DNA from 3 places in the Nonomuraea sp. NPDC050227 genome. Region 3 is predicted to be linked to each of the others. Evidence: riboswitches for the same ligand, from Rfam matches in the RefSeq annotation. Region 3 holds a riboswitch; each other region holds the start of a gene.

Region 1 (9,993 bases), on a different contig from region 3:
CCGGAGACGAGGTCGTCGTCGACGCCCCGCCAGCCGGTGATCGCCAGCTCCCGCAACCAGACCCGGCACCCGGCCAGCAGGTTCTCCGGCACGCCGCCGGCCGCCGCCCCGCCGCCCACGGACGCCGCCCCTGTTGTGGCGTCCGTGGCGGCGGCCGGCGGCCAGGGTGCGCGGCTGCGGCCCAGAGCCTGGTCGAGGCGGGCGAGCAGGGCGTCGTGCACCGCGCCGAACAGCGCGGCCCGCCCGCCGGCCAGCGCGGCGAGGTGCTCGTCGGCGACCGACCCCGCGGTCACCTTCTCCACCGCCTCGCCCAGCCGGTCGCCGAGCGGGGAGCCCGCGAGCGCGCCGGCCAGCGCGGCCAGCGCCGCGGCCGGCTCCTCGGCGACCCTGGCGAACCCGTGCCCGAGCGCGCCGTCGAACCCCGTGGCGAGCGCGAGCGCCTCCGCGACCCCGGCCGGCCCGTCGCCGGCCAGCTCCCCGAGCTGTACGTCGAGCATCAGCCCACCTTTCCCGTCTCGGGCCCCGTCGCCGGGAACCAGTGGAGCTCGGCCAGCGGCTCGGTGCTGTCGGGCACCTCCAGGTAGGCCAGGTGGCGCAGGAACCGGCTGAACACCACGGCCGCCGGGGTGCGCTGGGGGGTGCCGTTCAGCGCGCTCATCAGGTGGCCGCCCTCGGGCACCTCGACGCGCAGGTAGCGGGCCACCCGGTCGAGGCCGTACTGGAGCACGGCCTCGTCGGCCAGCATGCGGATGTGCTTGCAGGCGTAGCCGTGCAGCGCGCCGCACGGGCGGTTGTTGTTGGTGCTGCAGCTCAGGTCGTGGGTGCCGGCGGCGATCGAGGAGACGTAGACCCGCTCGATGTCGGACCCGCTCGACACGACCCCCTGCAACCTGCCGTCAGCCAGCTCGACGAAGGGCACCTTCGCCAGCTTGCGCGGCTGGACCGGCGGCACCACCCGCACGACGCTGCGCTGCTCCCACGCGGTTTCGTCCGCGTCCAAGGTCTCGACCTCCAGTCTGACGGCATGCTCGCGCCGACAGCCAACTCCGATGGGCTTGATCAACAGACCCGGAAATCTACCGGAGGCCACCGACAGACCGGACGTGAACGATCATTCACATGGAGGTCGAGCACGCCGGAGGCCGTGCGCGGGCTCGCACCCCGCGCACGGCCTCCGCCGCTCAGGAGGTGGCGGCCGCCCAGGTGGGGTGGTCGCCGGGGCCGAGCTCCACGAAGCCGGGCAGCTCGCGCAGCGCCAGCTCGGCCCCGCCCGGCGTGTACGTCGCGATGATCCGCAGCGGCCGCCAGCCGGTGTTGAAGGTGGAGTGCAGCGTGCCCTTCGGGATGTAGATCGCCTCACCGGCCCTGACCGGGAACTCCGGGTCGTCGCCGACGGTCTGCCGCCCCTCGCCCTCGATGACGTAGAGGACCTCGTCGGAGTCGGGGTGCAGGTGGCGTTCGTGGCCCTTGTTCGGGTTGATGACGACCTCGCCGAACGTGGAGGACGCGCCCGGCACGGCGTCGGGCGTCACGTGCCATTTGATGGCCCCCCAGTCGAAGATCATCGTGGACAGGGCGTCCGGTCGTCGGTGCATGGCGGGTTCCTCCCGGTCAGAGCTGCTTGAAGGCGCGGACCTGTTCGGCGATGGCCCGCTCGGCGGGCAGGCGTTCCATCGAGGACGCGCCGAAGAACCCGGCGACGCCGACCGTGCGCTGCTGGATGTGGCGCACGTCGTCGGGCTCGGCGATGGGGCCGCCGTGGCACAGCACGATGACGTCGGGGTTGACGGCGACGGCGGCGTCGCGCATCTCCTGGACGCGCACGGCCGCCTCGTCGAGGCCGATCGCGGTGACGGCGCCGATGCTGCCCTTGGTGGTCAGGCCCATGTGCGGGACGAGGATGTCGGCGCCCGCCCGCGCCATGGCCGTGGCCTGCTCGGGGGTGAACACGTAGGGGGCGGTGAGCAGGTCGCGCTCGGCGGCCAGCCTGATCATCTCCACCTCCAGGTCGAAGCCCATGCCGGTCTCCTCCAGGTTCGCCCGGAAGACACCGTCGATCAGGCCGACCGTCGGGAAGTTCTGGACGCCGGTGAAGCCCATGTCCTTCAGCTCGTCCAGGAAGCGCGGCATCAGCCGGAACGGGTCGGTCCCGCACACCCCGGCCAGCACCGGCGTGTCCTTGACGACCGGCAGGACCTCCCCCGCCATCTCCACGACGATCGCGTTGGCGTCGCCGTACGGCATCAGGCCGGCGAGCGAGCCGCGGCCGGCCATCCGGAACCGCCCGGAGTTGTAGATGATGAGCAGATCGACCCCGCCCGCCTCGGCGGACTTGGCCGACAGCCCGGTGCCCGCGCCGCCGCCGATGATCAGCCGGCCCGCCTCCCGCTCGGCGCGCAACCTCCGTAGTGCCTCGTCGCGTCGCATCAAGCCCCCTTCTCGATCAGCCGGTGCAGCCGGTCGGCGGCCGCCACGGCGAACTGCGCGTCGTTGATGTCCTGGTCGCTCTGCACGACCTCGACGGCGGTGCCCGCGACGGCCGCGAGCACGGCGTCGAAGCAGGCCGCGTCGGCCGCCGGGTCGCGGAACGGGCCGCCCTCGACGTCGACGGCCGAGACGCCGCCGCGCGGCACGAACAGCGTGACCGGCCCGGAAGCGCGGGCCAGCCGCTCGCCGATCGCCCGCCCGATCTCGGCGTTCTCGGCCGGAGTGGTGCGCATGAGCGTCACCGTCGGGTTGTGCACCAGGAGCTGCCGTGACCTGAACCGTTCCGGCACGGTCTCCATCGGGCCGAAGTTGACCATGTCGACGGCGCCCAGGCTGACGACCTGCGGGATGCCGGCCCGCCCGGCGGCGGTCAGGCGGTCGGGGCCGGCCGACAACACGCCGCCGACGAGCTCGTCGGCCAGCTCGGTGGTGGTCAGGTCGAGCACCCCGGCGAAGTGGCCGCCGGCCGCCAGCGCCTCCATGGCCCGGCCGCCCGAGCCGGTGGCGTGGAAGACCAGCACCTCGTAGCCCAGGGACTCCAGCCGGGCCCGCGCGGCGTCGACGGCGGGCGTGGTGACGCCGAACATCGTGGCCGCGACCAGCGGTTTGTCCTCCCCGGACGGCTCGGCGCCGGCGTCGTAGGAGGCGGCCATCGCGCTGATCGCGGCGGCGGCGTTGGTCAGGATGCGGCGGGAGACGGAGTTGACGCCCGCGACGTCGACGACGCTGTACATGAGCGTCACGTCAGTCTCCCCGACGTAGGCCGAGACGTCGCCGCTGACCATGGTCGAGACGAGCAGCTTGGGCAGGCCGACGGGCAGCGCCCGCATGACGGCGGCGGCGATGGAGGAGCCGCCGCTGCCGCCGAGCGCGAGCACGCCGCTCAGCTCGCCGCGGGCGTGCAGGTCCTTGGCCAGGGCGGTGGCCCCGGCCGCCATGGCCGCGAGCGCGGCGCCGCGGTCGCCGGCGCTCCTGAGCCGGTCGAGGCCGGTGCCCGCGGCCCGCGCGACGGCCTCGGCGGGGACGTCGGCGGCCAGCGCCGGGGCGCCCATGACGCCGGTGTCCATGAGGACGACACCCTGGCCGGCCCGGATGATCAGGTCGCGGACGAGGGCGTACTCCTCCCCCTTGGTGTCGAGGGTGCCCAGCAGCAAGACCGCCATGTCAGACCTCCTACGATCGGCCTTCCGACCTTACCCCGGCGATCTCCGCGTGGCGGATGCCCAGCACGTCCACGCCGTGCTCGGACAGCGGGCGGGAGCCGAAGATGCGGCGTTCCTCCTCGGTGATGGCGACGTCGTTGATGCTGGCCTCCCGGCGGCGCATCAGCCCCGAGGCGTCGAACTCCCACTGCTCGTTGCCGTAGCTGCGCCACCACTGGCCGGCGGCGTCGCGGGACTCGTACTGGAAGCGGACGGCGATGCGGTCGCCGGTGACCGCCCACAGCTCCTTGCGCAGGGCGTAGTCCAGCTCGCGGGCCCACTTGCGGCGCAGGAACTCCGCGATCTCGGCGCGGCCGGTGACGAACTCGCCGCGGTTGCGCCACACGGAGTCCTCGGTGTAGGCGAGCGCGACACGGTCGGGGTCGCGGGTGTTCCAGGCGTCCTCGGCGGCCTGGACCTTGATCCGGGCGGTCTCCTCGGTGAACGGCGGGACGGGCGGGCGGGTCATGGGCTGTCCTCTCCGATCGAGAGAACGGGCGTTCTCCCGGGTTGTGCGCTAGCGTAGAGAACGATCGTTCTCCGCGGCAAGCACCTGGAGGGGTGTCATGGATCACGAGCAGCGGCTGCTGGACGCCGCGGGCGACCTGTTCTACCGCCGCGGCGTGCAGGCGGTCGGCATGGACGAGATCCGGGCCGCCTCCGGCGTCTCGCTGAAACGCCTCTACCAGTGTTTCCCGTCGAAGGAGGCGCTGGTCGTGGCCTATCTGCGGCGGCGCGACGAACGCTGGATGGCCTCGCTCACCGCGTACGTGGCCGACGCCGGCGACCGCATCCCGGCGGTCTTCGCGTGGCTGGAACGCTGGTTCGCCGAGGACGACTTCCGCGGCTGCGGGTTCGCCAACGCCTTCGCCGAGCTGGGCGCCGGTTCGGCCGCCGTCCGCGCGGCGGTGCGCGAGCACAAGGAGCGCCTGCGCGCCTACCTGCGCTCGCTCGCCGAGGAGGCGGGAGCCGGGGACCCCGGCCTGCTCGCCGAGCAGTTGCTCACCCTGATCGACGGCGCCACGGTCACCGCGATGATCTCCGAGGAGCCGGGCGCGGCCCGCTCGGCCGGGCAGGCCGCGGCGGTCCTGGTCCACCGGCACCGGCGGCCCTGAAACGCGAAAGAGCGCACTCCCCGTCCCGAAACGCGAAAGAGCGCACTCCCCGTCCCGAAACGCGAAAGAGCGCACTCCCCGCGGGGAGTGCGCTCTTCGCTTGGCAGGATCAGGCGGCGTACGACGGGTAGCCGTAGCCGACGACCTGGGAGGTCGGGCGGACGCGCTGCTCGACCTTGCCGTTGCCGGTGTTGCCCTCGATCGTGGAGATCGTGCCGTCGCCGTTGTCCTTGACGACGAAGCCGACGTGCTGGATGTCGCTCAGGCTCTTGCTGCCGCTCCAGGAGAAGAAGACGACGGCGCCCGGCTTGGCCTCGGTGCCCCAGCGGTTGTTGGCGGCGAACCACTTGGCGTGGGTCACGGTGTAGGCGTCCCAGCCGACCTGCGGGCGGGCGCCGGTCTGCTCGCCGACCCAGGAGACGAACATCGAGCACCAGGGGGCGTTCAGGTACATGGCGCGGTTGCCGCCGTCACGCGCGGCGGTCTCGGCGGCGCGCTGCGAGTCGGCGTACCACTTCTGGAACTTGGTGCCGCCGCCGTTGGCGTCCTCGGAGGTGCCGACCTGGGCGCGGGCCGTGGCCAGCACCTGGGCGGCGGTGACGTTGACCTTGCCCTTGGCGCTCTCGTCGGCGGCGCGGTGCTGCGCGACGAGCGGCTGGGCGGCCACGCCGGCGACCTTGGCGGTCTGGGTGGCGGTGTGGGCGGTGGCGTGGGTGGTGTCGGCGTTCACTGCCGCGTGCGTGCCGAGCACGCCGGCGACGGCGGTCGCGCCGAGAGCGATCTTGGCGAGGTCGAGCTTGAAGGCACGGTGAAGACGGTGCTTGGCCATGAGGGTGTTACTCCTTGAGCTTCCGTGCCGCTTGCCGGGTTAGCTGACGGGTTCGGGCGGGAAGCTGCCCTACGGCACCACGGTGCCGATTCACCCCATTGGACACATGGGTCCCCGGTTCCGCGCACAGGCGGATTCAGCGGTCTCTTGGTCAGGCAAAGGGCTGACGCATCGTCTTCCCGGGCCCGGGAAAGGGCCTGAAGGCATATGTGCGACGCCCGGATGCGGGGATTTCCGCATCGACTCTGTACAACACGGGTCCCGCTTGGGTAATTCCCAGGCAATGCCATCCCTACCTGGGACGACTCCCCGTTCGGCTGTGTACAACCAAGCTACCCGGCGAGTAATTCCCAGGCAAATGGAGGCAATGAATTCGACGCTGCGTGGGAGAAACGCTACGCACCGAATCGGTTCACGCCACGTGCGCCTTTATCGCCACACTCGTGAGCGCCAGCAACAATTCCAGATCGGGCTCGGCGTCGACCTGTACGGCGACCCAGGCGCGGTCGCGGCAGGCATGGACCTGGTCGCACGCCCGCAGGTGCGGCTCCAGGCGGCCGATGGCGGGGGCGGTGAGCCGTACGTGGATCTCGTCCCGGCCGGCCAGGCGCAGGATCTCGGTTCCGTGTACGGCGAAGGTGACCTGCTGACCGGTGCCGCTGACGTTCAGCGACGGCCAGGACCGTAACTCCGCGACCGCGCGGACCACGTAGGGCCCGCGTCGCGTGGGCGTCCGCCGCCAGGCGGAGATTCCTGCCACGCTCCAATGCTGAGCCACGGCTCACCCCGCCGTCAGCCCCCGTTCCTGAACCGTTATCCCCTCGTGAACGGGCGCGTCCGCGGTCTGACCGGCACGATTACGGACACCTGACCGATACGTATTGACGCTCCCCCAGGCAGAAGCTACCGTCGATTCACAACTTAAAGGAAACTTTCCTAATAGTTTCCCCAGAAGTCTCCCATCCCACTCCCCACACACCCCCCAACGGATGTCGGAGCGACATGAAACACACCATTCTGAGCAAGGTCCTGGCGGGAATGGCGGCGTTGGCCCTGCCCCTCACCGCGGCCGTGGCCGCCCCGGCGCTCGCCTCCGCCAGCACGGTGGCGTACGCGGCGGCCTGGGCCCCGTGGACCGCCTACACGGCGGGCACGGTCGTCACCTACAACGGCGTCGACTACGTCTGTCTCCAGGCGCACACCTCCCAGCCCGGCTGGGAGCCGCCGAACGTGGCGGCGCTGTGGAAGGTCTCCGGCGGCGGCGGCAGCGACACGACCGCGCCGTCCGTGCCGGGCAACCTGCGCTCGACCGGCGTCACGGACACGAGCGTGGCCCTGGCCTGGAACGCCTCCACCGACAACGTGGCCGTGACCGGCTACGAGGTCTACCGCGGCGGCACCCTGGTCACCACCGTCACGGGCACCACGTACAACGACACCGGCCTCACCGCGAACACGGCCTACAGCTACACCGTGCGCGCGCGTGACGCGGCCGGCAACCGTTCGGCCAACAGCAACCAGATCTCCGCGACGACCACCGGCGGCGGTGGCGGCGACGACAAGACCCCGCCGACGGTGCCCGGCAACCTGCGCTCGACCGGCGTCAGCAACAACAGCGTCTCGCTGGCCTGGAACGCCTCCACCGACAACGTGGCGGTCACCGGCTACGAGGTCTACCGCGGCGGCACCCTGGTCACCACCGTCACGGGCACGTCGTACAACGACACCGGCCTCAGCGCCAACACCTCCTACAACTACACCGTGCGGGCGCGTGACGCGGCGGGCAACCGCTCGGCCGACAGCAACCAGATCACCGCGACCACCACGGGCGGCGGCGGTGGCGGCGGCAACAAGGTGCTCGGCTACTTCGTCCAGTGGGGCATCTACCAGCGCGGCTACCACGTCAAGAACATCGACACCAGCGGCTCGGCGGCCAAGCTGACCCACATCAACTACGCGTTCGGCAACGTGCAGAACGGGCAGTGCACGATCGGCGACAGCTACGCCGACTACGACCGCTTCTACCAGGCGGGCGAGAGCGTCGACGGCGTCGCCGACACCTGGGACAACGGCGCGCTGCGCGGCAACTTCAACCAGCTGCGCAAGCTGAAGAAGAAGTACCCCAACCTGAAGGTGCTCTTCTCCTTCGGCGGCTGGACCTGGTCCGGCGGCTTCGGCCAGGCGGCGCAGAACCCGACGGCCTTCGCCGACTCCTGCTACAAGCTGGTGGAGGACCCCCGCTGGGCCGACGTCTTCGACGGCATCGACATCGACTGGGAGTACCCGAACGCCTGCGGCCTGACCTGTGACACCAGCGGCGCGGCGGCGTTCAAGAACGTGATGTCCGCGCTGCGCTCGCGCTTCGGCGCGAACAACCTGGTCACCGCGGCCATCACCGCCGACGGCAACGACGGCGGCAAGATCGACGCGGCCGACTACGGCGGCGCCGCCCAGTACGTCGACTGGTACAACGTCATGACGTACGACTTCTTCGGCGGCTGGGACGCGCAGGGCCCGACCGCCCCGCACTCCCCGCTCACCACCTGGGACAAGATCCCGATCCCCGGCTTCTACACCGACAACGCCATCCAGAAGCTCAAGAGCAAGGGCGTCCCGGCCGCCAAGCTGCTGCTCGGCATCGGCTTCTACGGCCGCGGCTGGACCGGCGTGACCCAGGCCGCGCCCGGCGGCACGGCGACCGGCCCGGCGCCCGGCACGTACGAGCAGGGCATCGAGGACTACAAGGTCATCAAGACCCGCTGCCCGTCCACCGGCACGGTCGCGGGCACGGCCTACGCCTACTGCGGCAACCAGTGGTGGAGCTACGACACGCCGAGCACCATCGGCGGCAAGATGAGCTACTCGAAGAACCAGGGCCTCGGCGGCGCGTTCTTCTGGGAGCTCAGCGGTGACACCACCAACGCCGAACTCCTCACGGCCATGAAGAACGGCCTCGGATAAGTTCCTCGGATAAGTTCGCACGTCAGGGGCCGGTCCCGGGTTTCGGGGCCGGCCCTTCGCCGTGCCCGGCGCGCCGCAGGAGGGAACACGGACGCCTTGGGAGAAGCTGGTCACCGGGGGTGAACGACGATTCTCTGGGGTGGCGGGCACAGGCGGCCCTTCTTCACGACACCGGTCTTCCTGGTCGGCCTGATCGGGATCACGGTGCTGGTGGTCGGGCTGGACAGGTTCACCGGCGGGGGCGCGGAGCTCGTGCCGGTGCTGATCTTCCTGCCCGCGATCGTGTCGGGGCTGGGCTCGGTGGTGCAGACGTCGATCGCGTCGGTGTGGGTGCTGGCGGTGGTGTCGGCCTCGGTCGCCTATTTGGGCGGCAGTCTGCGGACGAACCTGGAGGTCTCCGGCTTCACCGCGGCGTTCGGGCTGATGAGCGTGGTCGGCGCGAGCTACCGGATCCAGCGCGAGGAGGAGGTCCGCCGGTTGCGCTCGGCCGCCGCGGCGTTGCAGCGGCAGCTCGTCAGGCCGCTGCCGCTGCGCTCGCTCGACGTGGTCGTGGACGGCCTCTACCAGCCCATCGAGGAGGACACGATGGTGGGCGGCGACATGTACGAGGTGGCGCCGTCGCCGTACGGGACCCGGGTGATGATCGCCGACGTGCAGGGCAAGGGGCTGCCCGCGATCGGCGCCGCGCTGGCCGTGCTGGGCGCCTTCCGGGAGGCGGCCTACCGCGAGATCTCCCTCATGGGCGTGGCCGACGCCCTGGAGGACGCCGTGATCAGGCACAACAGGTTCGCCGCGCACACCGGCGAGCCCGAGCGGTTCGTCACCGCGCTGCTGCTGGACATCGGCCCGGAGCTGGAGGTGGACGCGGTCAACTGCGGGCACATCGCGCCGTACCTGATCCACGGCGGGAACGCCGGGCAGCTCTGGCTCGGCGAGCCGGAGGTGCCGCTCGGCCTGGCCGGGCTGGCGGGCGGGCCGCGGCACGGCGCGCGCTTCGCCTTCCCGCGCGGGGCCTCGCTGCTGCTGTGCACCGACGGCGTGACCGAGGCCCGCGATCGCGACGGCTCCTTCTACCCGCTGGAGCAACGGCTGCGCTCCTGGGCCCGCGACCCGCCGGCCAGGACCGTCGAGGCCCTGGCCGCCGACCTGAACGCCTTCACGCACGGGGCGCCGCGCGACGACATCGCGGTGCTCATCCTGCGCCGGACCGGATCGTGACCGCCCGAACGACCGGACGGCAACTATTAAGAAAGTTTCCTAACAGAACGCATTGACGGCCCTGGTCACCAGGCTTACCTTCCGATCAACCCCCCAGTCATGCCCCATCGGAGGTGGCCTTGAAGCCCACACGCCTACGCGCGGCCCTGGCCGCGTGCGGCACCTCACTGGTCCTCATCGC
Region 2 (9,993 bases), on a different contig from region 3:
GGCCCACGCCGCTGATCAGGGCGCACCGGCTGGAGAAGGCCCTCGACACGCCGGCCCGCATCTACTACAAGTACGAGGGCGTCTCACCGGCCGGGTCGCACAAGGCGAACACCGCCGTGCCGCAGGCGTACTACAACGCCAAGGAGGGCGTGCGGCTGCTGACCACGGAGACCGGCGCGGGACAGTGGGGGTCGGCCCTGGCGTTCGCCTGCGCCCAGTTCGACGTCGAATGCCGGATCTGGATGGTTCGGGCGTCCTACGACCAGAAGCCGTACCGGCGCTCGCTCATGCGCGTGTACGGCGCCACCGTCCACCCCAGCCCCTCCCCCCTCACCGGCGCGGGCAGCAAGGCGCTGGCCGACGACCCCGCCTCCCCCGGCAGCCTGGGGCTGGCGATCAGCGAGGCGGTCGAGGTGGCCGCCGCGAACCCCGAGGCCCGGTACGCGCTCGGCTCGGTGCTCAACCACGTCCTCATGCACCAGACGGTGATCGGCGAGGAGGCCCTGGCTCAGCTGCCCGAGCTGCCGGACCTGGTCATCGGCTGCACCGGCGGCGGCTCCAACTTCGCCGGTCTCGCCTTCCCCTTCCTGCGGGAGAAGCTGGCCGGACGCATCGGCACCCGATTCAGGGCGGTCGAGCCGGCCGCCTGCCCGTCGTTCACCCGGGGCGTGTACGCCTACGACTTCGGCGACACCGCCGGGCTGACGCCGCTGCTGAAGATGCACACCCTCGGGCACTCCTTCGTCCCCGACCCGATCCACGCCGGCGGGCTGCGCTATCACGGCATGGCGCCGCTGCTGTCCCACATGTACGAGCTGGGGCTGTTCGAGGCGGTGACCCGTACCCAAAGCGAGTGCTTCGAGGCGGGTGTGCGCTTCGCGCGGACCGAGGGCATCGTCCCGGCCCCCGAGCCCACGCACGCGCTGGCCGAGACCATCGCCGAGGCCCTGCGCTGCAAGGAGAGCGGCGAGGAGAAGGTGATCCTCACCGCGCTGTGCGGGCACGGCCACTTCGACCTGGCCGCCTACGACCGCCACCTGGCCGGCGAACTGGAGGACTACTCGCTTCCGCAGGAGCGTCTCGACCAGGCGCTCACCGAGTTGCCCGGCTGAGATGACACGGGTGGCCGCGAGACCCGCGGCCACCCGTGTTCAGTTCGCGTTCGGGCGCTTCCTGTGGTTCGCCTTCTTCTTCTTGCGCCCCCTGCCCTTGCGTGCACGCTTCGCCATGGGCTCACCTCCAGCGGTCGGGATCGTGACCTTCAAGGTCTCCCCTGCCCGCGGGCCGCACAAGCGATACGCCGTGACCTAACATTCCTCAACAAACTCGTGTCATAATTTGGTGGAATCTGTTGGAAGGGGTGGGCGTGCTCGCACAGCAGCGTCAGCAGACGATCCTCGAACGCGTACGCAGCAGCGGCGGCGTCCGGGTGGCCGACCTCGTGCGCGAGCTCGGCGTCTCCGACATGACGATACGCCGCGACCTTGAGGTGCTGGCCGAGCGCGGGCTGCTGGAGAAGGTCCACGGCGGCGCGACGGCCCTCGGCCCCGGCTCGACCGAGGAGCCCGGCTTCACCGCCAAGTCCGCCCGCCAGCAGCAGGAGAAGGAGGCCATCGCGCGGCACGCGGCCACCCTCGTACGGCCGGGAACCGCCGTGGCCCTCTCCGCCGGCACCACCACGTGGGCGCTGGCCCACCACCTCGTCGCGGTGCCCGAGCTGACCGTGATCACCAACTCGATCCCCGTCGCCGAGGTCTTCCACCGCAACCCGCGCGCCGACCGCACGGTCGTGCTGACCGGCGGCGTGCGCACGCCCTCCGACGCGCTCGTCGGCCCCGTGGCGGTGGCGGCCATCCGCCGCCTGCACGTGGACACGCTCTTCCTCGGGGTGCACGGCATGAGCCTGCGCGCCGGGTTCACCACGCCCAACCTGCTGGAGTCCGAGACCGACAGGGAGCTGGTGGCCGCGGCGCACCGCCTGGTGGTCCCCGCCGACCACACCAAGTGGAACACGGTCGGCATCAGCACGATCGCCGAGCTGACCGAGGCCGACGTGGTCATCAGCGACGCGGGGCTGCCCGAGGAAGCACGCACCGAGCTGGCCGAACGGGCCGGAGAACTGATCATCGCGGAGGGCACGCCTTGAAGCGCACCATCACCCACCTGGCAGACGGCCGAGAGCTGATCTACTTCGACCGGCGCGACGACGCCGACCGGAGCGCGATCGACCGGCGGCCGCTCGATCCGCGGCCGGTGGCCTCCGAGCTGCGCTACGACCCGCTGACCGAGGAGTGGATCGCGATCGCCGGCCACCGGCAGACGCGGACGTTCCTGCCGCCGGCCGACGAGTGCCCGTTGTGCCCGTCGTCCGCCACGCGGGCGTCGGAGATCCCGGCCCATGACTATGACGTGGTGGTGTTCGAGAACCGCTTCCCCTCTTTCTCCGGAAATTTTGGGACTTACGGGGATGTCGGCGGCCTGAGTGAGGTGCGGCCGGGTGTCGGGCGTTGTGAGGTGGTGTGCTTCACCTCCGACCACTCCTCCTCCTTCTCCAGGCTCTCCAACGCCCAGGTCAGGCTGGTCATGGAGGCGTGGGCCGACCGCACCGCCGAGCTGTCCGGCATCGAGGGCGTCGAGCAGGTGTTCTGCTTCGAGAACCGGGGCGAGGAGATCGGCATCACGCTCCCCCACCCGCACGGGCAGATCTACGCCTATCCCTACGTGACCCCGCGCACCAAGCTCCAGCTGGGGGCCGCCTCGCGGCACACGGGCGGCAACCTGTTCGCCGACGTGCTGGCCGCCGAGCAGGCCGCCGGCACGCGGGTGGTGGCCGCCAACGAGCTCTGGACGGCGTTCGTGCCGGCCGCCGCGCGCTGGCCGTTCGAGGTGCACGTGTATCCGCACCGGCAGGTGCCCGACCTGGCGGCGCTGTCGGAGGAGGAGCGGGCCGCGTTCGCGCCGCTGTACACCTCGGTGCTGCGGGCGCTCGACGCGCTGTTCGGGGTCGCGATGCCGTACATCTCGGCCTGGCACCAGGCGCCGGTGCGGTACGGCCGCGAGCTGGCCTACCTGCACCTGGAGCTGTTCAGCATCAGGCGGGCGCCCGGGAAGCTGAAGTACCTGGCGGGCTCGGAGTCGGCCATGGGGGCCTTCGTCAACGACGTGCTGCCGGAGGAGGCGGCACGCATGTTGCGATCACGAATTGATCACTAATTGGTTTCTCATTAAAGTCGCATGACTCGTGATCTACCACTAATATCCCGTTAGACATCGGCCATAACGGTCGTTGTACGCCTAATCCCGGGCGTGTTGCCCGGGAGCCGGGGACCCATCGCATCCGGGGTGAATCCGCGCCAGTGGTAGGGACTGCTCCCGTGCCCGAACCCGTCAGCTAACCCGGCCGGCAGAGGGAGAGGAACAACCACGTGGCGGCTTCGTCCCCCGCGAGTCTTGCCGTCGGTCTCATCACCGCCACCGCCCTGCTCGTGCATCCGGCCGCCGCCTCGGTCTCTGGGGCAGCCGCCGTGGCGGCCGCGCCCAAGCCGTCCGAGGCGCAGCTGCGGGCCCAGCTCAAGGAGCTCAACCGCAAGGTCGACAAGCTCATCGAGACGTACAACCTCAAGCGGGTCGAGCTGGCCAAGGCCCAGCAGGCCGCCACCGCGGCCCAGCAGCGGCTCACCGCCGCCGAGCAGGCGCTGGCCACGGCCGAGCAGCGGGTCGCCGAGATCGCCCGGCTGCGCTACCAGAACGGCGACACCTCCCTGCCGGCGTTCATGATGACCCCGGACGGCGGCGGCGCGGCCGTGCTCGAACAGCTCACCGCCGAGCAGCAGGCGGTCGTGGACAGCGTGGCCAAGGCCCGCGACGACCAGAAGAAGGCCGCCACGGCCGCCGCCGCGCTCGCGACGGAGCTGAAGGCGGGCACGGCGGAGGTGGCCGAGCAGCGCGACGACGCCCAGGACGTCATCGACGACATCAAGAAGAAGCTCCAGGACCTGGTGCCGTTCGGGCCGGGCAAGAAGTCCGACGGGAGCTGGGCGCCCGAGCTGCCGGCCGGCTCGGACAACATCACGCCGCGCACCCGGCTGATGCGCGCGCAGGTGCAGAAGAACTTCTCGCTGCCGTACGAGGTGGGCTGCTTCCGGTCCGGCTCCAGCGGCGAGCACCCGCTCGGCCGGGCCTGCGACTTCATGATGAGCACGGGCGGCACCATGCCGAGCGCCGTCAACAACGCCCTCGGCGACCGGCTGGCCGACTGGGCGCTGAAGAACAAGGCCAAGCTGGGCGTCAAGTACGTGATCTGGAAGCAGCGCATCAACCAGGGCTCGGGCTGGCGCTCGATGTCCGACCGCGGCAGCATCACCGAGAACCACTACGACCACGTGCACATCTCGATGAACTAGCCACGGACCGGCGGCTCAGCGGATGCCGGTGAGCTTGTCGGGGTTGGTGACGGAGTAGACGGCGGCGATTCGGTCGCCCTCGGGCGTGAGATCGACGACGACCACGGCCAGCGGCCCGTCACCGGAGAAGACGAGCGCGCACGGGTCGCCGGCCACCCGCCGGTAGCGCAGGTCCACCGCGCCCGGGGTCAGCGTCGCGGCGACGGACATGAACAGCGCCGCCACCTGGTCCCGGCCGTGGACCGGGTGCAGGCTGGTGGCCGGTCCCTTGCCGCCGCCGTCGGTCCACAGGGTCACCTCCGGCGCCAGCACCTCCAGCAGGGCCCGCAGGTCACCGCCGAGCGGCGGCCGCGGCGAACCGCTCGGTCACCTCGGCGTCCGGGGCCGTGACCAGCGGTTCCGGCAGCCAGGGGCCGACGTAGGTCTCCTGGCGGCGGCTCAGGTCCGCCCGCCGGGCGAGCGCCTGGTTCACCGCGATCCGCACCAGGTAGGCCCGGACGTTCTCCACCGGTCCGGCGTCCGGCCTGCGGTGCCGGGCGGACCAGGCCAGCCATGCCTCCTGCAGCACGTCCTCGGTGTCGGCGACGCTGCCGAGCATGTTGTAGACCACGGAGAACAGCAGTTCCCGGTAGCCGAGGAACTGCTCGGTGGCGGCGTCGGCGGGGTGCCGCGGGGTCGGTGTCATGGCGCGCCTCCTCGTCTGTCGCAACCGAAGAGTCCCGACGCGTGGCGATTGTGACATGAAGACATCAAGCGTGATCTATGCCACTCATGTCACAGTTCCCGGCCGGTTGCCCCTCTGTGGTGGCGTCACGACTCACAAGGGAGAGCTTCGATGCGTACATTGATCCGCGACGTCAGGGTGTTCGACGGCGAGCAGACCATCGCGACGGCCGACGTGGTGATCGAGGACGGCCTGATCGCCGCTGTCGGCAGCGGCGCCGGCCACCCGGCCGACGCCGAGGTGGACGGCACGGGCAGGACGCTGCTGCCCGGCCTGATCGACGCGCACACCCACGTGTTCGACGGCAGCCTGGCCCAGGCCCTGCGGTATGGGGTCACCACCGAGCTCGACATGTTCTGCCTGCCGCGGATCCTCGCCCGGCAGCGGCGGCTGGCCGCCGAGAACGACGACGTGGCAGACCTGCGCAGCGCCGGCACGCTGGCCACCGCTCCGGGCGGGCACCCGACCCAGTTGCTGACGGCCCTGGCGGGCACCGTCCTGGACGGGCTCGACGTCACGGCGATCGACTTCGTCTCCGACCCGGCGCAGGCGCCGGCGTTCGTCCGGGCCAGGCTGGCCGAGGGGGCCGACTACCTCAAGATCGTCATTGACGACGGCGCCGTGCACGGGGCCGACCTCCCCGTCATGACGGCGGAGGTCGCCGCCGCCCTGGCCGCGGCGGCGCACGAGGCGGACCTGCTGGTCATCGCGCACGCGATCACCGCCGCCGAGGTGGGGATCGCGCTCGACGCCGGCGTCGACGGCCTGGCTCACGTGTGGACCGACCTGACGCCGGACGACCCGGCCTCGCCGCGCCTGGCCGGACGGGTGCGCGACCAGGGGGTCTTCGTGGTGACCACGCTGGCCTACTTCGAGGCGATCACGGCTCAGCACGTCGAGACCGCCGACCGCGGCCGGATCGCCCCTGGTCTGCGCGCGGATCTGGTGCTGGTCGAGGGCGACGCCACCCGCGACGTCACCGCCGTCAGCGACATCGCCGAGGTCTGGCGTCGCGGGGTGCGCCAGGCGCGGTAGCCCCGGCCCGTGACGCGCCGGCCGGGTCAGCCGAGCGTGAGGGGGTTGACCAGGTCGGCGTAGACCAGCAGACCGGCCATGATGATCAGCACGAACGCCATCGCGTACGTGAGCGGCAGCACCTTGGCGATGTCGACGTAGCGGGGCTCGGGGCGGCGCAGGATCTTGGCGTAGCCGCGCTTGATCCCCTCCCACAGGCCGCCCGCGATGTGGCCGCCGTCGAGGGGCAGCAGCGGGATCAGGTTGAACAGGCCGATCGCCAGGTTGAACCCGGCCAGCAGGCTGACGAAGGTGAACAGCTTGCTCTTGTTGGACATGTCGGAGGCCAGGATCTCGCCGCCGAGCCGGCCCGCGCCCACCACGCCGACCGGGCCCTCGGGGTCGCGCTTGTCGCCGGAGAAGGCGGCGTTCCAGACGCCGACCATCTTCGCCGGCAGGTTGACCATCGAGCCCACGACGCGGCCGGTCAGGTCGCTCATGTAGCCCGGAACCTGCCCGATGCTCTGCTGCTCGAAGACCTGGGAGGGCACGACGCCGAGGAACCCGACGCCCTTGTCGATCTTGGTCTCGTCGGTCGGGTTCGCCATGTCGCGGGCGATGAGGGTGACGTCGAGCGTCATCGGCCTGCCGTCGCGGACGATGCCCAGCTTGACGGGGCCGGCGCCGTGGCCGCGGATCAGGCGGGTGGCGTCCTGCCAGGTCGCGATCTTCTGGCCGTCGAGGGAGACGATGTGGTCGCCGACCTTGACGCCCGCCTTGGCGGCCGGGGTGCGCTCGTCGGTGGGGGCGCACGTCTTGCGCACCTCGGTGGTGGGGATCACGCACGTGTTGGTGTCGGGCGACACGATCGGGGCGGTCTTGGGCAGGCCGATGCCGACCAGCAGAATGCTGAAGAAGATGAAGGCGAGCACGAAGTTCATCGCCGGGCCGCCCGACATGATGATGATCTTCTGCCACCACTTCTTGCGGTAGAAGACGCGGTCCTCGTCGCCGGGCCGCACCTCCTCCATGGCGGCCTCGCGGGCGGTCTCGATCAGGCCCTGCCACGGCCCGGTCGACGCGCTGCGCAGCCTGCCGGGGGCGTCGCCGGGACGCGGCGGCAGCATGCCGATCATGCGGATGTAGCCCCCGAGCGGCAGCCACTTGATGCCGTACTCGGTCTCGCCCCTGCGGATGGACCAGGCCGTCGAGCCGAAGCCGACCATGTACTGGGTGACCCTGACGCCGAAGATCTTGGCCGGCACGAGATGGCCCACCTCGTGCAGGCCGACGGAGACCATCAACCCCACCAGGAACAGAAGGATCCCGGCGACAAAGAGCCAGTTCATCTACGCGCGCTCCAGGCAGACAGACGGTCTCGACGTTCCCAGACTAGTCGAACTCAGCACATCCCTCGGGCTTGCCCGCACTTTGGTGAATCAACGGACCGCATTGACAGTGAGCGATCAGCCGATCACCCTGGGAGACGATGGAGGGGGACGTCTTGATCCGCATACTCATCGCCGAACACCTGCCCTTGGTGCGACGCGGTCTGCAGGCCACGCTCGAAGCCGAGCCCGACCTGCGGGTGGTCGCCGAGACGGGCAGCCCCGACGGTGTGCTGCCGGCCGCGCGGTCGAGCGCGCCCGACGTCGCGATCGTCGATCTCGACCTGCCGGGCCTGCCGGTCGCCACGCAGCTGACCGAGCAGGTCCCCCGCTGCTCGGTGCTGATCCTCTCCGCCCGGCCGAGCCCCGGCCAGGTGCGCAGGGCGTTCAACGGCAGCGTGCTGGGGTTCATGAGCCTGCGGGTGGCGCCCGAGCGGCTGGCCGAGGGGGTGCGCCAGGTCGCCGCGGGCGGGCGGGCGGTGGAGGCGGAGCTGGCGGTTGCGGCCCTGCAGTCGGCCGCCAACCCGCTCACCCGGCGCGAGCTCGACGTGCTGCGCATCGCGGCGGGCGGGGCGAGATCGACCGAGATCGCCGACCAGTTGTTCCTGTCGGTCGGCACCGTGCGCAACCATCTGTCGCGGATCATGTGCAAGACGGGCGCCCGCAACCGGCTGGACGCCGTGCGCATCGCCAGCGACAGCGGCTGGTTGTAGCGGCTCGTTGTGCGGGGACCGGACGAGATGACGGGCCCGGTGGAGCCGCGCCGCTCCGCCGGGACCCGAACAGTCGAATGATCTCAGCCCGCCGAACCCGTTGCCAGTGACCGCCATCACGACCTGACCCATGTGAAACGTCACTACGGACGCCAGATCAACACCAGCGCGCAGTCGTCGTTGTGGCCTGAGGACATCGCGTTGACCAGCGCCCTGGCGCCGTCGCGGAAGCCGGAGGGCAGCAGCCGTTCGGCCTCGCCGAGCAGCCGGTCGAGGCCGGCGTCGATGTCGCGCCCCGGCTGCTCGATCAGGCCGTCGGTGTAGAGCAGCAGCGCGTCGCCCTTGCGCAGGGTGCCGCTGTCGGGCTCGCAGTGGAGGTCGGGCACCACGCCGAGCACCACGCCCTTGGCCGAGGCGACCTGCCAGTTGCCGGTGCCCGAGTCGAGCTTCACCACCGGCGGATGGCCGGCCGAGGTGATCGTGTAGTCGCCGGTGGCGAGGTCGAGGCGTACGTGCACGGCCGTCACGAAGCCCTCGTCGCCGCGCTGGCGGTGGAGGTAGGCGTTGCACGCGGGCAGGAAGTCGTCGACCGAGCCGAGCAGCCCGCCGAAGGTGCCCGACAGCAGCAGCGCGCGGGTGCCGGCGTCGACGCCCTTGCCGGAGACGTCGACCAGGGCGATCTCCACGGAGTCGCCGTCGCGCATGGAGACCAGGAAGTCGCCGCCGAACGAGGAGCCCCCGGCCTGCTTGAGCACCACCTTGCCGCCCCAGTCCTTCGGCAGCGGGGGCAGCTCGCCCTGGCTCCTGAGCCGGTCGCGCAGCTCCAGCAGCATCGCGTCGCCGCGCAGCCCCTGCACGCCGAGCTTGCCCCGGGTACGGGCCATGAGCACGGCGAGCACGGTGGTGAACACGATCGTCACCGTGAGCCCCAGCCCCACCCGCGCCACCCCGAGCGTGGCCGCGACGTAGGTCAGCGCGACGCCCACCGCCACCAGCAGCTTGACCAGGCTGCGCAGCCGCAGCTGCAGCCCGCCGATCAGGGTGACCAGGATGAGCAGCGACGGCGAGAACCACTCGGTGGACACCTTCGCCGCCAGCAGCCCGATGACGAGCGAGAGCACGGTCAAGGTGATGAGCAGGTTGCGGTCACGGGCCAGCGGCCCTCTCCGGACGAACCGGACGGCGGACACCAGGAACGGCACCCGCACCAGGACCGCACGGACCCGTGGCGGAATCAACGGCGCCGGACGGGAACTCATGATGCGTGTGACTGTATCGGTCTGACCCCTGTTTGGGCAGCCCACTTGACCAAGGCCTTGATCATTAAGCACGGATATTGGGTGGCCGTCCCCCTTTGCCCGCTCCTACCGTGGACGGATGACCTATCCGATCCGTCCCATTGACGAATCCGAGTGGCCGGGCTTCGCCGGCGTGCTCGCAGAGGGGTTCGGCTGGACGCCGCATCCCACCCAGGACGAGCGGTACAAGGCCGCCACGGAGTTCGACCGCACCCTGGTCGCCTTCGACGGCACCACCATGGCGGGCGTCACGTCCGTCTTCAGCCTCACGATGACCGTCCCCGGCGGACGCCAGATCCCCGTGGGCGGGGTGACCGCGGTCAGCGTGCTTCCCTCGCACCGCCGCCGCGGCGTGCTGTCCGCGCTGATGCGCCGGCAGCTGTCCGACATCCGCGACCGCGGCGAGTCGGTGGCCGCCCTCTACGCCTCCGAGTCGCTGATCTACGGCAGGTT
Region 3 (9,993 bases):
CGGCCGTCGAGGTGGAGATCGCGGACGGGCTCGGCGACCTGCCGCCTTCGGCCGGCGCGGCGCTCTACCGCATCGCCCAGGAGTCGATCACCAACGCCCGGCGGCACGCCCGTCACGCCACCCACATCACCGTCCGGGTCACCGCCGACGCCGCCGCCGTACGCCTGACCGTGAGCGACGACGGCGACCGCGCCGGCGGGGTCGCCGCCCCCGGCTACGGCCTGATCGGCATGATCGAACGCGCCGCCCTGCTCGGCGGCACCTGCGAGGCGGGCCCCAACCCCAACCGGGGCTGGACGGTCACCGCCGTCCTGCCGAAAGAGACCGCATGAACGCCCGGCAGGAGGCCGCGTGAGCGCGGAAGAAAGCGGCATGAACGCTCAGCAGGAGGCCGCGGGAAGAGACCCGGAGGGCACGGCGGCCATCCGGGTGCTGGTCGCCGACGACCAGGAGATCGCGCGTACCGGGCTCAGGATGATCCTCGACGCCCAGCCCGGCATCGAGGTCGTCGGCGAGGCCGGTGACGGCAGGCGGGCCGTCGAGCTGGCCCGCCGCCTGCGCCCCGACGTGTGCCTGTTCGACATCCGCATGCCCGGCCTCGACGGCATCGCGGCCACCCGCGAGCTGGCCGGGCCCGACGTCGCCGACCCCATGGCGGTGGTCGTGATCACCACGTTCGACCTCGACGAGTACGTCTACGCCGCCCTGCGCGCCGGAGCCAGGGGGTTCCTGCTCAAGGACGCCGGCCCGGCGCTGCTCGCCCAGGCGGTGACCGCGGCGGCCGGCGGCGAGGCGCTCATCGCCCCGAGCGTGACCGCGCGCCTGCTGGCCGCCTTCGCCGGAGCCGGGCGTACGGAGACGCCCGCGCAGCCGGTCGAGGCGCTCACCGGCCGCGAGGAGGAGATCCTGCGCGCCGTGGCCCGCGGCCGGACCAACAGCGAGATCGCCCGCGAGCTGCACATCTCGCTCAGCACGGTCAAGAGCCACGTCGCGAGCCTGATGACCAAGCTCGGCGTGCGCAACCGCGTCGAGATCGCCATGTGGGCCTACGAGACCGACCGCGTACGCACCTGACCTCCGAGGGTTCTGCGGACGACCCACTCGGCCACCGCCAGGTTGATCACCCAGCCCGCGCCGACGAGCAGCGCCCGGCCGAGCTCGCCGGGCGGCCCGAAGGCGGCCAGCCCGAACGCCAGGGTGAACGCCTGCGTGCCCGCGCCGAGTCCGATCGCGTACCCGCGGGTCATCCAGGCGCGATGCCGGGCCAGGTCGCGCCGCCGGATCGCGGCCAGGCCGAGCAGGAGGCAGGCGGCCATGGCCGTCCCGAACAGCAGCCGGAAGGCGGCCAGCAGCGTCCCGTCGCCGGCGGGAAGGTCGGAGAAGAGCGTCAGCCACACCCCCGACAGCGCCGCGACCAGCCCGCACGCCACCAGCACCCGCCCCGCCGCGCGGTGCCACCCCGGCCGCCCGGCCCGGAACCGGGCCTGGAACTGGAACGTGCCGAGGACGCAGAACACCAGGGAAGCCGGGATGTGCAGCAACACCGGCACGGGCATGGCGAAGAAGCGCGCGTTGTCCGCCGTCACGGGGGCGCCGGCGGCCAGTTCGGTCACCCGGATTGCGCCGGCGACCAGCGGGACGACGCTGAGCGCGAGCAGCCCGGCGGGTGCGATCCATCTCATGCCTGAGAGCGTGCCGCCCGCGCCCGTGCCCGGTCATCGCGCGGACGGCCGGTCCTGGTTCGCACCATCGGCGGGCGGGCCGTCGTACTTTCGGCCATCGAGCCGTCGCCTTTCGACCGTTGAGCGTCCGCGCAGGTCACGCCCACACTGGCGGCACATCAGCGGCACGAGGGAGAAAACGATGAAGGCGTACGTCCTGCGCTCGTTCGGCTCGCCCGACCAGCTCGTCCTGACCGACGTCGAGCGGCCCGTGCCGCGCGACGACGAGGTGCTGGTCCGGGTGCGGGCCACGTCCGTGCAGCCCTACGACTGGCACTTCATGCGGGGGGAGCCGTACCTGGCCCGGGTCATGGGCGGCGGGGTCGGGCTGCGCCGGCCGCGCATCGCCGTCCTCGGGGCCGACGTGGCGGGGGAGGTCGAGGCGGCCGGCAAGGACGTCACGCTGTTCCGTCCCGGCGACGAGGTGTACGCGATGTCGCTCGGGGGCGGCTTCGGCGAGTACGTCTGCCTGCGGCAGGGCGAGGTGGCGCCCAGACCGGCGGGCCTGTCGTTCGAGCAGGCGGCGGCGGTGCCGATGGCGGCCAACACCGCGCTGATCGCGCTGCGCGACGAGGGACGCCTCCAGCCGGGCCAGAAGGTGCTGGTCAACGGCGCGTCCGGCGGCGTGGGCACGTTCGCCGTGCAGCTCGCCAAGGCGCTGGGGGCGCACGTCACGGGCGTGTGCAGCGGGCGCAACGCGGACCTGGTCCGCTCGCTCGGCGCGGACGACGTCATCGACCACACCAAGGAGGACTTCGCGGCCTCGGGCCGGCGCTTCGACCTGCTGCTCGACGTGGCGGGCGGCCGCCGGCTGACGGACTGCCGCCGCGTCCTGACCAGGAAGGGCACGTACGTGCTGGTCGGCGGGCCGGCCGGCCGCTGGGTGCAGCCGGCCGGCCACATGTTCGCCGCGCTCGCGTCGGGGCCCTTCGTCCCGCAGCGGATCGTCAGGGCGGACGTCGTCCGCTGCGGGAGCAACAGGGCGAACCTGCTGACGCTGACCGGGCTGATCGAGCGGGGCGCGGTCACCCCGGTCATCGACAGGACCTTCCCCTTCGGCGAGCTCCCGGCGGCCGTCCGCTACCAGGAGGAGGGGCACGCCCCGGGGAAGGTCGTCGTCACAGGGTCGCGGTGAGCATGGCGGGGGCGGGGGCCTTCTGGAGCTGCTTGTAGTCGGCCCAGCGCTTGACGCCCTTGGGGTCGGGGCGTACCGCGCCGACGAAGGCCTGCCTGCGCCACTGCGACAGGCGTTCCTCCTTCACCACGTCGCCGGTGTGGGGGGAGTGGACCATGTAGCCGGGCTTGGAGATCATGCCGACGTGGCCGAGGCCGCTGAAGAACACCAGATCGCCTGGCTTGAGGTCCTTCCAGGCGATCTTCCTGGAGAAGGCGCCGTACTGCTCCGCGGCGGTTCTGGGGAGCTCGATGCCGGCGTCCTCGTAGGCCCGGAGCATGAGGCCCGAGCAGTCGTAGCCCCGTTCGCTGGCGCCGCCCCACACGTACGGGGTGCCGCGCTTGTCCATGGCGTATTCGAGGGCGACCTTCCAGGCCGGTTTCGGCGCGTGCCGTTCCTGGACCTGTTTCACCTGGGGGCCGGTGAGGGTGATGGAGGAGGTGGGGGCGGCCGGAGCGGCGGGAGCCGCGGGGGCGGCAGGCACGAGACCTGCGGCGCCCGCTGCCACCGCCACAAGGATGGCGATGCTAGACAGGGGACTGTCCTTCCACGTGGCCGACCGGGTTAGCTGACGGGCTCGGGCCTGGAAGTAGCCCTACGGCGGCTCCTCGGGGGGGAGGCGCAGCCGATTCGCCCCGGGGGGAAAGATGGGTCCCCGGCTCCACGCAGCGGCTGCGTGGATTAGGCTCGTCGGACTCTAACGAAACGGTCAAAAGGTCGCAATCCCCCCAAAACGGATTGTCCGATTGTTGAGATGATGTGTTCGTCAGCCGAGACGAGCCGGTAAGGTACCGCCCATGGAGTCGCGTAACATCCGCCTGGCCGTCATCCCCGGGGATGGCATCGGCGCCGAGGTCGTAGCCGAAGGGCTCAAGGTCCTGGAGGCCGTGGGCACGAAGATCGAGCCCACCCACTACGACCTGGGCGCAGCCCGCTACCACCGCACGGGCGAGACCCTGCCCGACGCGGTGCTCGAAGAGCTGCGCGGCTACGACGCGATCCTGCTCGGCGCCGTGGGCGACCCCAGCGTGCCGCCCGGCATCCTGGAGCGCGACCTGCTGCTCAAGCTCAGGTTCGAGTTCGACCACTACGTCAACCTGCGTCCGGTCAAGCTGTTCCCCGGCGTCGAGACCGCGTTGGCCGGCGCCACCGCCGAGCACATCGACATGGTCGTCGTCCGCGAGGGCACCGAGGGCCTCTACGCGGGCACCGGCGGCGTCATGCGCCGCGGCACGCCGCACGAGATCGCCACCCAGGAGTCGCTGAACACCGCCCACGGCGTCGAGCGCGTCGTGCGGTACGCCTTCCAGAAGGCTCAGTCGCGGCCCCGCAAGAAGCTCACGCTCGTCCACAAGACGAACGTGCTCACCTTCGCCGGCGACCTCTGGCAGCGCACGGTCAACCGCGTGGCCGCGGAGTTCCCCGACGTCACCACCGACTACAGCCACATCGACGCGGCCTCGATGTTCTTCGTCACCCAGCCCGAGCGCTTCGACGTGATCGTCACCGACAACCTGTTCGGCGACATCATCACCGACCTCGGCGCCGCCATCGCCGGCGGCATCGGCCTGGCGGCCAGCGGCAACATCAACCCCGAGCGCACCTCGCCGAGCATGTTCGAGCCGGTGCACGGCAGCGCGCCCGACATCGCCGGTCAGGGCAAGGCCGACCCGACCGCCACCATCCTGTCCGTGGGCATGCTCCTCGACCACCTCGGCCTGCACGCCGAGGCCGCCAAGGTCGAGCAGGCCGTGGCCGCCGACATCGCCGAGCGGGTGACCGGCCGCGCCGGCCGCACGACCAGCGAGATCGGCGACGACATCGCCGCGCGAGTAGCCGGCTAGGACCGCCTAGCCCCGCACGCGCCTGGCGGTCCGAACACGGACTGCCAGGCGCTTTTTCGCGTTCGCCGGTTCTAACCACCCCAACTGCCTCTTGCCATCCCAAATCGCGAGACACTAGGAAGTACGAATACTGCTCGCGGGCAGTAGCTAACAGAATCAGCTTTCGAAGTCGCAGATTCGTAGAGAGAAGGACCTCCGTCATGACCATCGCTCAGAAGCTCAGCTTCGACGTGCAGCATTCCGACCACGCTCGCACCGCGGCCGAGCGGGAGCAGGTACTGGCGAACCCCGGGTTCGGGCAGGTCTTCACCGACCACATGATCTCGATCGACTACACCGACGGCGAGGGCTGGCACGACGCCCGGCTCATGCCGTACGGGCCGCTCTCGCTCGACCCCGCGACCTCGGTCTTCCACTATGCGCAGGAGCTGTTCGAGGGCCTGAAGGCGTACCGGCAGATCTCCGGTTCGATCGCGACCTTCCGGCCGTACGCGAACGCCGCCCGCTTCAACCGCTCGGCCGAGCGCATGGCCATGCCCGAACTGCCGGAGGAGGCGTTCGTGGAGTCGCTGGAGCTGCTGGTCTCGGCCGACAAGGAGTGGGTGCCGACCACCGAGGGCCACAGCCTCTACCTGCGCCCGTTCATGTTCGCCACGCAGGCCGGGCTCGGCGTCAACTACCCGTCGAAGACCTACAAGTACATGGTGATCGCCTCGCCGGCGGCCTCGTACTTCAGCGGCGGCATCAAGCCCGTCTCGGTCTGGCTGTCCACCGAGTACACGCGCGCCGCGCCCGGCGGCACCGGCTTCGCCAAGTGCGGCGGCAACTACGCCGCCGCCTTCGTCGCCCAGCGCCAGGCCGTCGACAACGGCTGCGACCAGGTCGTCTGGCTCGACGCCCACAAGCACGAGTACGTCGAGGAGATGGGCGGGATGAACCTGTTCTTCGTCTTCGGCAACAAGCTCGTCACCCCGGCGCTCACCGGCACCCTGCTGCCCGGCATCACCCGGGAGTCGATCCTGGAGATGGCCGGCGACCTCGGCCTGGAGACCGAGGAGCGGCTGGTCTCGGTGGACGAGTGGGAGTCCGCCTGCGCCTCCGGCGAGCTGACCGAGGTGTTCGCGTGCGGCACCGCCGCCGTGGTCACGCCGGTGGGCTCGGTCAGGGGCGACGACCGCTCCTGGACCATCGCCGACGGCACCCCCGGCCCGGTGACGATGCGGGTGCGCGAGGAGCTCGTCGGCATCCAGTACGGCGCCCGTCCCGACACCCGCAACTGGATCCACAAGATCGGCTAGAGCCGCGCGGACGGCCGGCGTCTCAGGCGCCGGCCTCCGTCAGGGCCGCGGTGTCGACGTGGAGGTTCCACGGGTCGGGCAGGAACACCGGCTCGCCCAGGGAGACGACGTTCTCGCTGCGGTAGCGCCGCCCGCCAGGCCCGCCGAACAGCGTCACCAGCCGCTGGAACGGGTCGATCACCAGGTAGAGCGGCACCCCGCCGCGCGCGTAACCGCCCGTCTTGACGAAGTGCACGTCGTACGTCGTGGCCACCGAGACGACGTCCACGAGCAGGATCGTCGAGGCGCCGTGGACGGCGTGCTCCTCGTGCAGCCGCGGCCGGCGCGGGACCACGGCCAGGTCGGGCACGTAGAGATCGTGGCCGGGGCCCAGGTAGACGGTGATGTTCGGCCAGATCTCCCAGCCCCGGACCGCCGCCGCGGCGGCGAGCTGGAACAACGTCCGGGACAGGATCGTGTTGTGCTGCCAGGTGCCCGGCTCGTTCACCACGATCCGGCCCTGGACCGTCTCGATGCGGAACTCGGGGAACAGCTCGCGCACGGTGCGGTAGCGCTCTTCCAGGGGCCTGACCATGCCGCCGTCCTCATGCTTTCCCGGGGGTTTCCAAAGGATCACTCAGAGTAACGGCGGCGGCGTCCTGCGATCTAGTGGTTCTTCCTGATCATCGTGATCCCGTCGGCGACCGGCAGCATCACCACGCTCACCCGCGGGTCCTCGATCACCAGGTCGTTGAACTCGCGGATCTGCACCGTCGTCGTCTCCGAGTGCGCCGGGTCGGCCACGTGGCCGCTGCGCAGCGTGTTGTCGGCCAGCAGCAGGCCGCCCGGGCGCAGCCGCTCGACCAGCAACTCGTAGTAACCGGGGTAGTTGCCCTTGTCGGCGTCGAGGAAGGCCAGGTCGATCGGCTCGTCGAAGGCGGCCAGCGTCTCCAGGGCGGGCCCGAGCGTCAGCGAGACGCGGTCGGTCAGGCCCGCCCGCTCCCAGTAGCGCCGGGCGATCGACGTCCACTCCTCGCTCACGTCGAAGCAGTGCAGCCGCCCGCCGGACAACCCCCGCGCGATGCACACCGACGAGTAGCCGGTGAACGTGCCCACCTCGACCGCCACGGCCGGGGCCGCGAGCTGGGTCAGCATGGTCAGGAACCGGCCCTGGTCGGCGGAGATCTGCATCCTGGCGGCGTCGCCCGTCGCCTCGGCGGTCTCCCGCGCCAGCTCGTCGAGCAGGGGGTCGGGCGGGGTGGAGTGGTCGAGGATGTACCGGCCCACCGCGGGGTCGAGGAGGTTCGCCTTCATGAAGGTCATTCTCCCCTCACAGCGTTCTCTCATCGTCATCAGGTACCAATGAGGGGGCCGCCCCGGGCGGCTGTCCGGAGAGTGGTTCCGGCGTTGGTAGGGTCTGCGCGATCGGTGAGCTGGAAGTGGGCGGATGATGAAGCGGTTGGTTGCGGTCGCGGTCGCGTGTGCGGCGCTGGTGATGCTCGGTGTGCTGGCCTTCTCGGAGCCGGGTGAGACGGCCGGGTCGGTACGCCTGACCAGGCAGCTCGACGGTTCGATGGTGCTGGCCGACAGGTCCGGCGACGCCCCCGTGCTCGACGTGTACGAAGACTTCGACTGCCCGATCTGCAAGGAGATGCACTCCAAGGTCGACGGCACGATCCAGAAGCTGGCCAGGGAGGGCAGGCTCAAGGTCGTCTTCCACCCCGTGACGATCTTCCAGGACGAGCCCATGCGCTCCAACTCCATCAGGGCCGCGGCCGCCGCCCGATGCGTGCCGGAGGAGAACTGGCTGGCCTTCAGGGACGAGCTCTACGCCATGCAGCCCGCCCCGCACGGCTCGGCCTCGGGCTTCACCGTGCAGGAGCTGGTGGCCGCCGCCAGGAAGGCCGGCGCCTCGGTGGACGAGTGCGTCACCTCGCAGTCGTACGCCAAGACCCACCTGGCGGAGACCTCGAAGATCCACATCCAGGGCACGCCGACCGTCCTGCTCGACGGGCAGCAGCTCGGCAACGAGGTGTTCGACCCGGCGGCCCTCGAACGCGCCGTCACCGGGGGCGCGGGCGTGCAAGTGTAAAGGTCGTGTCCACAAGCTGAGACCGATGTGCCAGATGGTGAATCCCTGTGGCAGACTGGCAGGCACCATGTTCTACGGTCTGCTCATTATCGGCAGGCGCGCTGGCTGACACAGGGACACCGCCAGCGCGCAGACCTCTCACGTCCGTGAGGGGTCTTTTTGTTTTCCAGGACACGGATCCGAAAGAAGAGACTTCATGGCCGACGACCGCTTCCACGTCTACGACACGACCCTGCGCGACGGCGCGCAGCAGGAAGGACTCAACCTCACCGTCGTCGACAAGCTCGCCATCGCACGGCAGCTGGACAGCCTGGGCGTCGGTTTCATCGAGGGGGGCTGGCCGGGCGCCAACCCCAAGGACACAGAGTTCTTCAGGCGCGCTCGAACAGAGCTCGACCTGAAGCACGCGCAGCTCGCCGCGTTCGGCGCGACCCGCCGGGCCGGTGTGAAGGCCGCCGACGACCCATTGGTAGCCGCATTGCGCGAATCCGGCGCGCCGGTCGTGACCCTTGTCGCCAAGAGCCACGACCGGCACGTGGAGCTGGCCCTCCGCACGACTCTCCAGGAGAACCTCGCGATGATCCGCGATACGGTTTCTCACCTTCGTGCGGAGGGACAGCGAGTCTTCCTCGACGCCGAGCACTTCTTCGACGGCTACACGTCCAATCCAGCCTACGCGCTGGAAGTGCTGCGGACCGCCGCCGAAGCCGGGGCCGACGTCATCGCCCTGTGTGACACGAACGGCGGCATGCTGCCCGACGAGCTGGCCGAGACCGTGCACGCGGCCGTCCAGACCGGGGCCCGCGTCGGCATCCACTGCCACGACGACACCGGCTGCGCCGTCGCCAACACCCTCGCCGCGGTCAAGGCGGGCGCCACGCACGTCCAGGGCTGCGCCAACGGCTACGGCGAGCGCTCGGGCAACGCCAACCTCTTCACCGTCGTCGCCAACCTCCAGCTCAAGCGCGGCTTCGACCTCGTGCCGCGGGAGGCGCTGGCGGACATGACCCGCATCGCACACGCGATCACCGAGGTCACCAACGTCACCCCCAACTCGCACGCCCCCTACGTCGGCATGTCCGCCTTCGCCCACAAGGCCGGCCTGCACGCCAGCGCCATCAAGGTCGACCCCAACCTGTACCAGCACATCGACCCGGCCGCCGTGGGCAACGACATGCGCATGCTCGTCTCCGACATGGCCGGCCGCGCCTCCGTCGAGCTCAAGGGCCGCGAGCTGGGCTACGAGCTGACCCCCGAGCACACCAAGACGCTCGTCGAGCGCGTCAAGGAGCTGGAGTCGCAGGGCTTCACCTTCGAGGCCGCGGACGCGTCGTTCGAGCTGCTGCTGCGCGACACCGTCCAGGGGGCGCGCCGGCGGCACTTCGAGGTGGAGTCGTGGCGGGTGATCGTCGAGCGGACGAAGGGCGGCGAGCTGGTCAGCGAGGCCACCGTCAAGCTGCACGCCAAGGGCGAGCGCATCGTCGCCACCGGCGAGGGCAACGGCCCCGTGAACGCCCTGGACAAGGCCGTACGGCAAGGGCTTGAGCAGCTCTACCCCGAGCTGGCCCGGCTGGAGCTGGTGGACTACAAGGTCCGCATCCTCGAAGGCACCCACGGCACGGACGCCGTCACCCGCGTCCTCATCACCTCCAGCGACGACACCGCCGAGTGGGCGACGGTGGGGGTGGCCGAGAACATCATCGACGCCTCCTGGCAGGCGCTGGAGCAGGCGGTCACGTACGGCCTGCTGCGCGCCGGCCGCGACTGCAGCTGACCCCGGGGGCGGCGCGCCCCGAGCGGTCTTCGCTTTGTGGGCGCTGCGCGCCCAGGGGAGCTCAGGCGTTCTTGACCTGGCGCCTTCGGCGCACCCCGTGCCCCGGCCCTC

What was found. A riboswitch is a leader RNA that binds a small molecule or an ion and turns the genes downstream of it on or off. The one in region 3 is predicted to bind cyclic di-AMP.
Region 1: another riboswitch for cyclic di-AMP. It lies ahead of ACIBK9_RS21215 (CHAP domain-containing protein); the one in region 3 lies ahead of ACIBK9_RS42440 (C40 family peptidase).
Region 2: another riboswitch for cyclic di-AMP. It lies ahead of ACIBK9_RS26610 (hypothetical protein); the one in region 3 lies ahead of ACIBK9_RS42440 (C40 family peptidase).

Annotation. Positions count from the first base shown of each region.
Region 1 is NZ_JBITJF010000005.1:193,509-203,501, forward strand. Features, by position in the region: gene ACIBK9_RS21180 (hypothetical protein) at 1-497, opposite strand, end outside; gene ACIBK9_RS21185 (hypothetical protein) at 497-1,000, opposite strand; gene ACIBK9_RS21190 (cupin domain-containing protein) at 1,182-1,595, opposite strand; gene ACIBK9_RS21195 (phosphoenolpyruvate hydrolase family protein) at 1,612-2,427, opposite strand; gene ACIBK9_RS21200 (Tm-1-like ATP-binding domain-containing protein) at 2,427-3,650, opposite strand; gene ACIBK9_RS21205 (nuclear transport factor 2 family protein) at 3,661-4,158, opposite strand; gene ACIBK9_RS21210 (TetR/AcrR family transcriptional regulator) at 4,256-4,804, shown strand; gene ACIBK9_RS21215 (CHAP domain-containing protein) at 4,914-5,633, opposite strand; cyclic di-AMP (ydaO/yuaA leader) riboswitch at 5,648-5,785, opposite strand; gene ACIBK9_RS21220 (luciferase family protein) at 6,046-6,393, opposite strand; gene ACIBK9_RS21225 (glycosyl hydrolase family 18 protein) at 6,636-8,594, shown strand; gene ACIBK9_RS21230 (PP2C family protein-serine/threonine phosphatase) at 8,799-9,812, shown strand; gene ACIBK9_RS21235 (chitinase C-terminal domain-containing protein) at 9,932-9,993, shown strand, end outside.
Region 2 is NZ_JBITJF010000007.1:11,783-21,775, forward strand. Features, by position in the region: gene ACIBK9_RS26590 (TrpB-like pyridoxal phosphate-dependent enzyme) at 1-1,112, shown strand, start outside; gene ACIBK9_RS26595 (50S ribosomal protein bL37) at 1,152-1,229, opposite strand; gene ACIBK9_RS26600 (DeoR/GlpR family DNA-binding transcription regulator) at 1,367-2,146, shown strand; gene galT (galactose-1-phosphate uridylyltransferase) at 2,143-3,213, shown strand; cyclic di-AMP (ydaO/yuaA leader) riboswitch at 3,282-3,420, shown strand; gene ACIBK9_RS26610 (hypothetical protein) at 3,426-4,403, shown strand; gene ACIBK9_RS26615 (hypothetical protein) at 4,419-4,700, opposite strand; gene ACIBK9_RS26620 (sigma factor) at 4,735-5,088, opposite strand; gene ACIBK9_RS26625 (amidohydrolase) at 5,239-6,162, shown strand; gene ACIBK9_RS26630 (M50 family metallopeptidase) at 6,189-7,490, opposite strand; gene ACIBK9_RS26635 (response regulator transcription factor) at 7,646-8,242, shown strand; gene ACIBK9_RS26640 (PP2C family protein-serine/threonine phosphatase) at 8,386-9,501, opposite strand; gene ACIBK9_RS26645 (GNAT family N-acetyltransferase) at 9,620-9,993, shown strand, end outside.
Region 3 is NZ_JBITJF010000014.1:224,620-234,612, forward strand. Features, by position in the region: gene ACIBK9_RS42420 (sensor histidine kinase) at 1-332, shown strand, start outside; gene ACIBK9_RS42425 (response regulator) at 373-1,074, shown strand; gene ACIBK9_RS42430 (DUF2306 domain-containing protein) at 1,047-1,682, opposite strand; gene ACIBK9_RS42435 (NAD(P)-dependent alcohol dehydrogenase) at 1,864-2,856, shown strand; gene ACIBK9_RS42440 (C40 family peptidase) at 2,840-3,403, opposite strand; cyclic di-AMP (ydaO/yuaA leader) riboswitch at 3,434-3,593, opposite strand; gene ACIBK9_RS42445 (3-isopropylmalate dehydrogenase) at 3,693-4,739, shown strand; gene ACIBK9_RS42450 (branched-chain amino acid aminotransferase) at 4,940-6,037, shown strand; gene ACIBK9_RS42455 (Uma2 family endonuclease) at 6,060-6,611, opposite strand; gene ACIBK9_RS42460 (O-methyltransferase) at 6,683-7,330, opposite strand; gene ACIBK9_RS42465 (DsbA family protein) at 7,476-8,108, shown strand; gene cimA (citramalate synthase) at 8,305-9,882, shown strand.